Regions from separate parts of the Frigoribacterium sp. PvP121 genome, predicted to be linked through region 2. Evidence: predicted binding sites of a transcription regulator. Region 2 holds the regulator's gene; the other holds the start of a gene.

Region 1 (4,343 bases), 2.0 Mb from region 2:
GGGCGCGCCCCCGGGGCCCTGGCCGCGCCTCCGGAGCTGGCTGCTCGACCACGCCGACGCCCTGGTCGCGGAGCTCGGCCGACGCTCGGTGCAGACGAACGACGTGCGCCGGAGCGGCCCGGTCTCGCTCGCCCTGGCCCGCCTCGACGAGCCGGTCGCCCTTCTCGAGGTGGGGGCCTCGGCCGGTCTCTGCCTGCTGCCCGACCTCGTCTCGTACCGCGCGGGCGACGTCCGCTGGGGCGACCCGCACAGCCCGGTCGAGCTGACCCTGGACGTGACGGACGGCCGCGGTGACGCCGCACCCGGCGGAGCGGGCACCGGTCTCGGCGCGGTCGAGCTGCCGGAGGTGGTCTGGCGTGCCGGGCTCGACCTCGACCCCGTCGACGTCCGCGACGACGAGGCCGTCGCCTGGCTGCGTGCGCTGCTGCCGCCGGGGGCGACGGAGCGGGCCGACCTGCTCGAGCGAGCGGTCGCGCTCGCCCGCACCGCGCCTCCCCGGGTCGCCCGCGGCGACGCCGTCGACGACCTCGAGGCCCTCGCGGCGACGGCGCCCGCCGACGCACGCCTCGTGGTCGTCTCGACCGGCACGCTCGTCTACCTGCCCGGCAGGCGACGACAGCAGTTCGTCGACACGGTCAGGGGGCTCGGCGCCACCTGGGTCTCGTACGAGCGGATCGGCCTGCTCGACGACGTCGGGCCCGTCGACCCAGGCGTCGTCGAGCGCACGTCGGCGTTCGCGGTCCTCGCCCTCGACGGGCGGCCGCTCGCCGTCGGCGACGCCCACGGCACCCGCCTCGCGACCGTCGGCTGAACGGGCCGAACCGCGCCCCGCCTCCCCGGCCACGGCCCGCGCCGACGTTATGGTGACGAGGATCGAGAGGGCAGGACGTGACCGACGAGGGCAGCAGGAGCACCGGCGTGCGACCGGGCGCGCTGTCGACCCTCGACCGCGCGATCCTCGACCTGGAGCAGTCGCCGCCGGCCACGCCGGGGCAGAAGGAGGCGCTGATCCGACGAGAGCTCGGGCTCGGCGTCGCGCGCTACCAGCAGTTGCTCAACTCCCTCATCGACCGACCTGCTGCACTGGCCTACGCGCCCCTGGTGGTCGGTCGCCTGCAGCGACTGCGCGACCAGCGCGCCCGGGCCCGCGCCGACCGCTCGTTCGGGCCCACGCCCCGCTGACCCGGAAGACCACGGAGACCATGCCGAAGTACCCCCGCGACCGTTTCGACGAGGTGCCCCGCGACCTGGAGAGGGTCGGGGCGCACCGCTCCGAGCCCCGCCGGGGGCGCGGCTGGGTGGTCGTCGCCTGGGCGGCCCTCGCCACCGGGCTGCTCGTCGGCGCCGGCGTCGTCGCCCTGGGCGTCCTGAACGACAGCTTCCAGTTCGTCGCCCCCAGCGCGACCAGCTCGGCCGAGGCCGGCGACGGCGCGACCGAGCCCGCCGACGCGGCCACCGACGACGCTCAGGGCGCGACCGACGGGGCCACCGAGGCCGCCGGCGAGACGCCCGCCGTGACGCCGACCCCGACGGCCACCGCGGCCGACCCCTCCGACGTGCCGGCCTCGACGACGATCGCCGTGCTCAACGCCACCACGACCAGCGGCCTCGCGGGCCGGGCCGCGACGACGCTCGACACCGCCGGCTGGACGGTCGGCAGCCAGGGCAACGCGCCCGAGCGCTCCGCCACCTCCACCGTCTACTACGCGACCGCGGCCGACCGCGCGGCCGCGCTCGGCGTCGCCGAGTCGCTCGGCGTCGACGCGACGCAGCAGAGCACGGCCTTCCCGGGGGCGACGATCACCGTCGTGCTCGGCACCGACTTCTCGTCGTAGCGGGCGAGCGCGGGGGGCGACGCGACCGGGGCCGGGCCCCGCTCCGCGCCTCCTCGGGGGCCTCCTCGTGCCCTTTCTGTTTCGGGCGTGTAAAGGATCGGGCCGACGGGCGCCCGCGGGTTCGTTCTGCGGCCTTCGGGGCTGTCGTCGGCGCCGGGGGCCGCACTAGCATCTGGTCTTGGTCGCCCCCTACGGCCCGGCCGCCCCGCCCCGAACGAGCGAGGCTGCACCGTTCGGGTGCGCAGGCCACTGCGTCGACCCGGCCCCGGCACCGACCGGCCGCCGTACGAACACAGCAAGGGGAGCAGCACCATGGCACACGGGACCGTCAAGTGGTTCAACGCGGAGAAGGGCTTCGGCTTCATCACGGTCGAGGGAGGCGGGCAGGACGTCTTCGTGCACTACTCGGCCATCGACATGAGCGGCTACAAGGTGCTCGAGGAGGGCCAGGCGGTCGTCTTCGAGGTGGGCACCGGGAGCAAGGGTCCGCAGGCGGAGTCGGTGCGGCTCGCCTGAGCCCGGCCCCTCCGTCGCGACGCCGTCCGCCCCTCGTGGGGCGGGCGGCGTCGTCGCGCCCGGGGGCTCGCCGTGGGCCTGCCCGGACGGCTTGCACTCACAAGGTGGGAGTGCCAGAATCGCTCTGGCACTCGCCGCAGGTGAGTGCCAAGTACCTCTGCTTCATGACGTCCGGGAGGGACGAGTAACACATGGCTAAGATCATTGCTTTTGACGAAGAGGCCCGTCGTGGCCTCGAGCGTGGCCTGAACATCCTGGCCGACGCGGTGAAGGTCACGCTCGGCCCCCGCGGCCGCAACGTCGTCCTCGAGAAGAAGTGGGGCGCCCCCACCATCACGAACGACGGCGTCTCCATCGCCAAGGAGATCGAGCTCGACGACCCGTTCGAGAAGATCGGTGCCGAGCTCGTCAAGGAGGTCGCCAAGAAGACCGACGACGTCGCCGGCGACGGCACCACCACCGCCACCGTCCTCGCCCAGGCGCTCGTCCGTGAGGGCCTCCGCAACGTCGCCGCCGGCGCCGACCCCATCTCGCTCAAGCGCGGCATCGAGAAGGCCGCCGCCGCGGTCTCCGCTCAGCTGCTCGCCGACGCGAAGGACATCGAGACCAAGGAGCAGATCGCGGCGACCGCCTCGATCTCCGCCGCCGACCCCACCATCGGTGCGCTCATCGCCGAGGCGATCGACAAGGTCGGCAAGGAGGGCGTCGTCACCGTCGAGGAGTCGAACACCTTCGGCACCGAGCTCGAGCTGACCGAGGGCATGCGCTTCGACAAGGGCTACCTGTCGCAGTACTTCGTCACCGACCCCGAGCGCCAGGAGGCCGTCTTCGAGGACGCCTACGTGCTCATCGTCAACTCGAAGATCTCGAACATCAAGGACCTCCTGCCGATCGTCGACAAGGTCATCCAGTCGGGCAAGCAGCTCCTCATCATCGCGGAGGACGTCGACGGCGAGGCCCTGGCCACGCTCGTCGTGAACAAGATCCGCGGCATCTTCAAGTCGGTCGCCGTCAAGGCCCCCGGCTTCGGCGACCGCCGCAAGGCGCAGCTGCAGGACATCGCCATCCTCACCGGTGGCCAGGTCATCGCGGAAGAGGTCGGCCTCAAGCTCGAGAACGCCACGCTCGACCTGCTCGGCCGTGCCCGCAAGGTCGTCATCACGAAGGACGAGACCACGATCGTCGAGGGTGCCGGCGACGCCGAGCAGATCGCCGGCCGCGTGCGTCAGATCCGCAGCGAGATCGAGGCGACCGACAGCGACTACGACCGCGAGAAGCTCCAGGAGCGCCTCGCCAAGCTCGCCGGCGGCGTCGCCGTCATCAAGGCGGGTGCCGCGACCGAGGTGGAGCTCAAGGAGCGCAAGCACCGCATCGAGGACGCCGTCCGCAACGCGAAGGCCGCCGTCGAGGAGGGCATCGTCGCCGGTGGTGGCGTCGCGCTCATCCAGGCCGGCAAGACCGCTCTCGCCGAGCTGCAGCTCGAGGGCGACGAGGCGACCGGGGCGAACATCGTCCGCGTCGCGATCGACGCTCCTCTGAAGCAGATCGCCTTCAACGCGGGCATGGAGCCCGGCGTCGTCGCCGACAAGGTCCGCGGCCTCCCGATCGGTCACGGCCTCAACGCCGCGACCGGCGAGTACGTCGACATGATCGCCGCCGGCATCATCGACCCGGCCAAGGTGACCCGCTCTGCCCTGCAGAACGCCGCCTCCATCGCTGGTCTGTTCCTGACCACCGAGGCCGTCGTCGCCGAGAAGCCCGAGAAGAACCCGGCCCCGGCCGGCGACCCCACGGGTGGCATGGACTTCTAGTCCGTACGGTTCCACGCTCAAGGGCGGTTCCCCTCCGGGGGAGCCGCCCTTCGGCGTCCCCGGGGTCGCTGAAGAACGCGAGCGATCCGTCCGCCGTCGACCAGATCACGGGGATCCCCGGCGTTCGACCGCCCGATCGCTCTCAGATCACGACAGGGCGGACGTCGGGTGAGCGGGCGGG
Region 2 (4,343 bases):
CGGGGCCGAGCGCCGTGCGGGCCGCGAGCTGCTTCGTCGTCGCGAGGTCGAGCACCTCGGGCGCCCAGGGCCGGATCGCCTGCTTCGTCGCCTCGCGGGTGATGGCGCGCCAGCGGCTCGTGCCCTTCGCGACCTTGGCGCCCTCCCAGCGCGACACCGACCGCGACGCCGACCAGGGGACGACCTCGTCGACGCCGAGCTCCGTCGCGGCCTGGACGGCCAGCTCGTCGCGGTCGCCCTTCGCGAGGGCCTGGGCCAGCGCGATCCGCACCCCCGGCCGAGGATGCGCGGTGACGGTGGCCGCCACCAGCGACAGCCGGTCGCCGGTCGCCTCCGTCACCTCGCCCCGCACCACCGTGCCGCGGCCGTCGCCGAGCGTGAGCTGCTCGCCGACCCGCACCCGGCTGACCGTGACGGCGTGCCGCGCCTCGGCGCCGGTGACCGTGACGGTCGACCCGGCCGCCGCCTCCGTCAGGTCGTCGACCAGGTAGAAGTGCGCCACGATCAGAAGTTCAGGAACCGGTCGCGCAGCTTGCCGAAGAGGCCCTGCTGGAACTGCGAGAGCTCCGGCGCCTGCTCGCGACGGCCGGCGGCGAACTTCTCGATCAGCTCGCGCTCCTTGTGGCTGAGCTTCGTCGGCGTCACCACCTGGACGCCGATCTTGAGGTCGCCGCGGCCCGTGCCGCGGAGCTTCGTGACCCCGCGGTCGCGGACGGTCAGCACGTCGCCGCTCTGCGTGCCCGGCTTGAGCTCGATCTCCACCGCGCCGTCGAGGCCGTCGAGTGTCGTCTCGGTGCCGAGGATCGCGTCGGACATCTGCACCTCGAGCGTCGCCAGGAGGTCGTCGCCGTTGCGGCTGTACGTCTCGTGGTGGCGGACCTTGACCTCGAGGTACAGGTCGCCGTTCGGGCCGCCGGCCTGCCCGACCTCGCCCTGACCGGGCAGCTGCAGGCGGAGGCCGGTGTCGACGCCCGCGGGGATGTCGATGGGGATGGTGCGCCGCGCGCGGACGCGGCCCTGGCCCTGGCAGGTCGGGCACGGGTTGGGGATGACCGTGCCGTAGCCGCGGCAGGTGCCGCAGGGGCTGGACGTCATGACGTTGCCGAGCAGCGAGCGCACCTGGCGCTGGATCTGGCCCGAGCCGTGGCAGATGTCGCAGGTCTGGGGCGAGGTGCCGGGCGCGCAGCAGGAGCCCGAGCAGGTCTCGCAGAGAACTGCGGTGTCGACCTCGATGTCGCGCTGCGTGCCGAAGACGATCTCTTCCAGGTCGACCTCGAGGCGGAGCAGGGCGTCCTGGCCGCGCTCGCGACGCGACCTCGGCCCCTGGCGCTGACCGCCGCCTCCCCCGCCGCCGAAGAAGGCGTCGAAGATGTCGCCGAAGCCCGCGGCCCCGCCGCCCCCGCCGAAGCCGGCCTGCGGGCCGAGGTCGTAGCGCTCCCGCTGCTGGGGGTCGCTGAGGACGTCGTACGCGTGAGTGACGTCCTTGAACCGCTCGGACGCCTCCGGGCTGGGGTTGACGTCCGGGTGCAGCTCGCGGGCGAGCCGGCGGTACGCCTTCTTGATCTCCTCCGGGGTCGCCGAGCGGTCGACTCCGAGCACGTCGTAATGATCTGCCACTGGTTCTCGTCTGCCTCTGGTGTGCGTCTGCGCTCCGCGGGGCCGCGGGGCGGATGTCTGGGTGGGATGTCTGCTGGTCGTGTGTCGTGTCTGGGGGTGGAGTCGGTGGTCGGGGGCCGCAGGCCGGCGCCGGCCCTCGTCAGCGCTCGGAGAGCAGGGACGAGAGGTAGCGGGCGACCGCCCGGACCGCCGCCATGTTGGTGGAGTAGTCCATGCGCATCGGGCCGAGCACGCCCAGGCGGGCGATCTCGCTGCCGGACGACGAGTAGCCGCTCGCGAGGACGGACGCCTGCGAGAGCCCGAACGACTCGTTCTCGCGGCCGATGCTGGCGGCGACGTCGACGGCGTCGAGCTGCATCTCGCCGAAGAGTCGGAGCAGCGCCACCTGCTCCTCGATGGCCTCGAGGACGGGGTAGAGGTTGCCGCTGAAGTCGTCGCCGATGCGGACGAGGTTCGCCGCGCCCGCCATGACCAGGCGGTCCTGGCGGCCGGTGGCGAGCTGCTCGACGAGGCTCGCCACGAGGAGCCCGACGGTGGCCGCGCGCTCGGGCTGGTGCTGCGCCGGCAGGTCGGCCAGCGCCGTCGCGGCGGCGCTCAGGGCAGCCCCGCCGACGAGCGCGTTGAGCGAGGAGCGGAGCTCGCCGAGGAAGGACTCGTCGACCGGCGCGGGGAGCTCGACGACCCGCTGCTCGACCTGGCCCGTGTCGGTGATGAGCACCGTCATGACCCGGCGCTCGGCGAGGCTGACGAGCTCGACGTGGCGGACGCGGGCCCGCGAGAAGGAGGGGTACTGGACGAGCGCGACTTGGTTCGTCAGCTGGCTGAGCAGGCGGACGGTGCGGCCGAGGACCTCGTCGAGGTCGGTGGAGTCGCCGAGGAAGGTCTCGATCGCCTGGCGCTGCGCGGCGCTGAGCGGGCGGAGGTCGGCGAGCTGGTCGACGAAGAGGCGGTACCCCTTGTCGGTCGGGACGCGGCCGCTCGAGGTGTGCGGGGCCGCGATGAGCTCCTCCTCCTCGAGGAGGGCCATGTCGTTGCGGATGGTCGCGGCGGAGACGCCGAACTGGTGCCGCTCGACGATGGACTTCGAGCCCACGGGCTCGCGGGAGGCGACGTAGTCGTGCACGATGACGCGCAGCACCTCGAGCCCTCGTTCCGAGACCACCGCACACCTCCTCATCGCACCACGGGCCCGCTGCGCCCCGGGGGCGTCGACACGGACCGGCTGGCACTCGCCGTACCAGACTGCCAATGCTACGCCACCGGCCTGGCGGCACCTACTCGCGCCGCGCCTCCCTGTCCTATGCTCGGCGTGACGGACACCGGACCGCGCGGTCCGGTCGACGCCCTCGGGCACCGGCCCCACCGGGGCGGGAGGCCGTCACCTCCGACCACGACGAACCAGGTGAGCAGATGACCGACACCCCGCCCGCAGAGCCGCACGACCCCTACGCCAAGCAGCCCGGCCAGGGCGGCCCGGCCGGCCCGACCGGCCAGCCCGGCCCGCCGCCGTACGGCCAGCAGGCGCCCGGCCAGCAGGCGCCGCAGGGCGGCCCGCAGCCCTACGGCCAGCAGCAGCCGTGGGGCCAGCAGGCCCCGGGCGGCGGCGCCGGCTACCAGCAGGCCGGCCAGCCCCTCCGCCCGGAGGACGAGAAGCTCTGGTCGACGCTGATCCACGTCGGCGGGATCCTCTTCGGGTTCATCCCGGCGCTCGTCGGCTACCTCGTGCTGAAGGACCGCGGCCCGTTCATCCGCGAGCACACGCGTCAGGCCCTCAACTTCCAGATCACGATGACGATCGCGAGCGTCGTCGGCGCCCTGCTCTGGATCGTGCTCGTCGGCTACCTCATCTCGGCTGCCGTCGGCATCGTCGTGATCGTCTTCAGCATCCTCGCGGCCCTCGCCGCGAACAAGGGCGAGTACTACAAGTACCCGCTGACGTTCGAGTTCATCAAGGCGTAGTCCGCCGACGCGACCACGTCGCCGCACCCGCCGAGGCGCGTCTCCCCCCGGGGAGGCGCGCCTCGCGTCACGCCGGGAGCAGCCGGCTGACGACGGCGTCGGCCATCAGGCGCCCGGTGCGCGTCAGCTCGACGCGGCCGGCGAGGGCGGCGCGGCCGTCGATCCAGCCGTCAGCGATGAGCCCGGCGATCGCCGCCCGGCCCGTCGCGTCGAGGTCGCTCGTCGGCAGGCCGTCCCGCGTGCGCACGGCGAGCAGCACGCGTTCGACCCGGCGCGTCTCGTCGTCGAGGGTCTCCCGCCCGGCGCCGGGCGACTCCCCCGCGGTCATGCGCTGCGCGTAGGCGGCGGGGTGCTTGACGTTCCACCAGCGGACCCCGCCGACGTGGCTGTGCGCGCCGGGCCCGACGCCCCACCAGTCCTGGCCCGTCCAGTACGACAGGTTGTGGCGCGACCGGTGCTCGACGCCCCTCGACCAGTTGCTCACCTCGTACCAGTCGTAGCCGGCCTCGGCGAGGCGAGCGTCGGCGAGCTCGTACATGTCGGCGGCCGTGTCGTCGTCGGGCTGGGCGACCTCGCCGCGGCGGATCTGCCGGGCGAGCTTCGTGCCGTCCTCGACGATCAGGGCGTAGGCCGAGAGGTGGTCGGGCTCCTGCGCGAGGGCGACGTCGAGCGACCTCGTCCAGTCGTCGAGGGTCTCGCCCGGCGTGCCGTAGATGAGGTCGAGGCTGACGTCGAGGCCGGCCTCCCGGGCCCAGGCCACGACGAGC

The links. The regulator HrcA, encoded in region 2, represses chaperone genes, less so after heat shock. The targets are predictions, from matches to a motif close to TTNGCACTCGNNNNNNNCGAGTGCNAA.
Region 1: groL (chaperonin GroEL) is a predicted target of HrcA. The motif match lies at 2,476-2,502, and genes of this name have one in related genera.

Annotation. Positions count from the first base shown of each region.
Region 1 is NZ_JAFIBR010000001.1:88,773-93,115, reverse strand. Features, by position in the region: gene JOE43_RS00390 (DUF2332 domain-containing protein) at 1-811, shown strand, start outside; gene JOE43_RS00385 (DUF3263 domain-containing protein) at 889-1,182, shown strand; gene JOE43_RS00380 (LytR C-terminal domain-containing protein) at 1,203-1,835, shown strand; gene JOE43_RS00375 (cold-shock protein) at 2,148-2,351, shown strand; gene groL (chaperonin GroEL) at 2,543-4,162, shown strand.
Region 2 is NZ_JAFIBR010000001.1:2,125,661-2,130,003, reverse strand. Features, by position in the region: gene JOE43_RS09910 (16S rRNA (uracil(1498)-N(3))-methyltransferase) at 1-502, opposite strand, end outside; gene dnaJ (molecular chaperone DnaJ) at 505-1,617, opposite strand; gene hrcA (heat-inducible transcriptional repressor HrcA) at 1,757-2,779, opposite strand; gene JOE43_RS09895 (DUF4870 domain-containing protein) at 3,028-3,576, shown strand; gene hemW (radical SAM family heme chaperone HemW) at 3,644-4,343, opposite strand, start outside.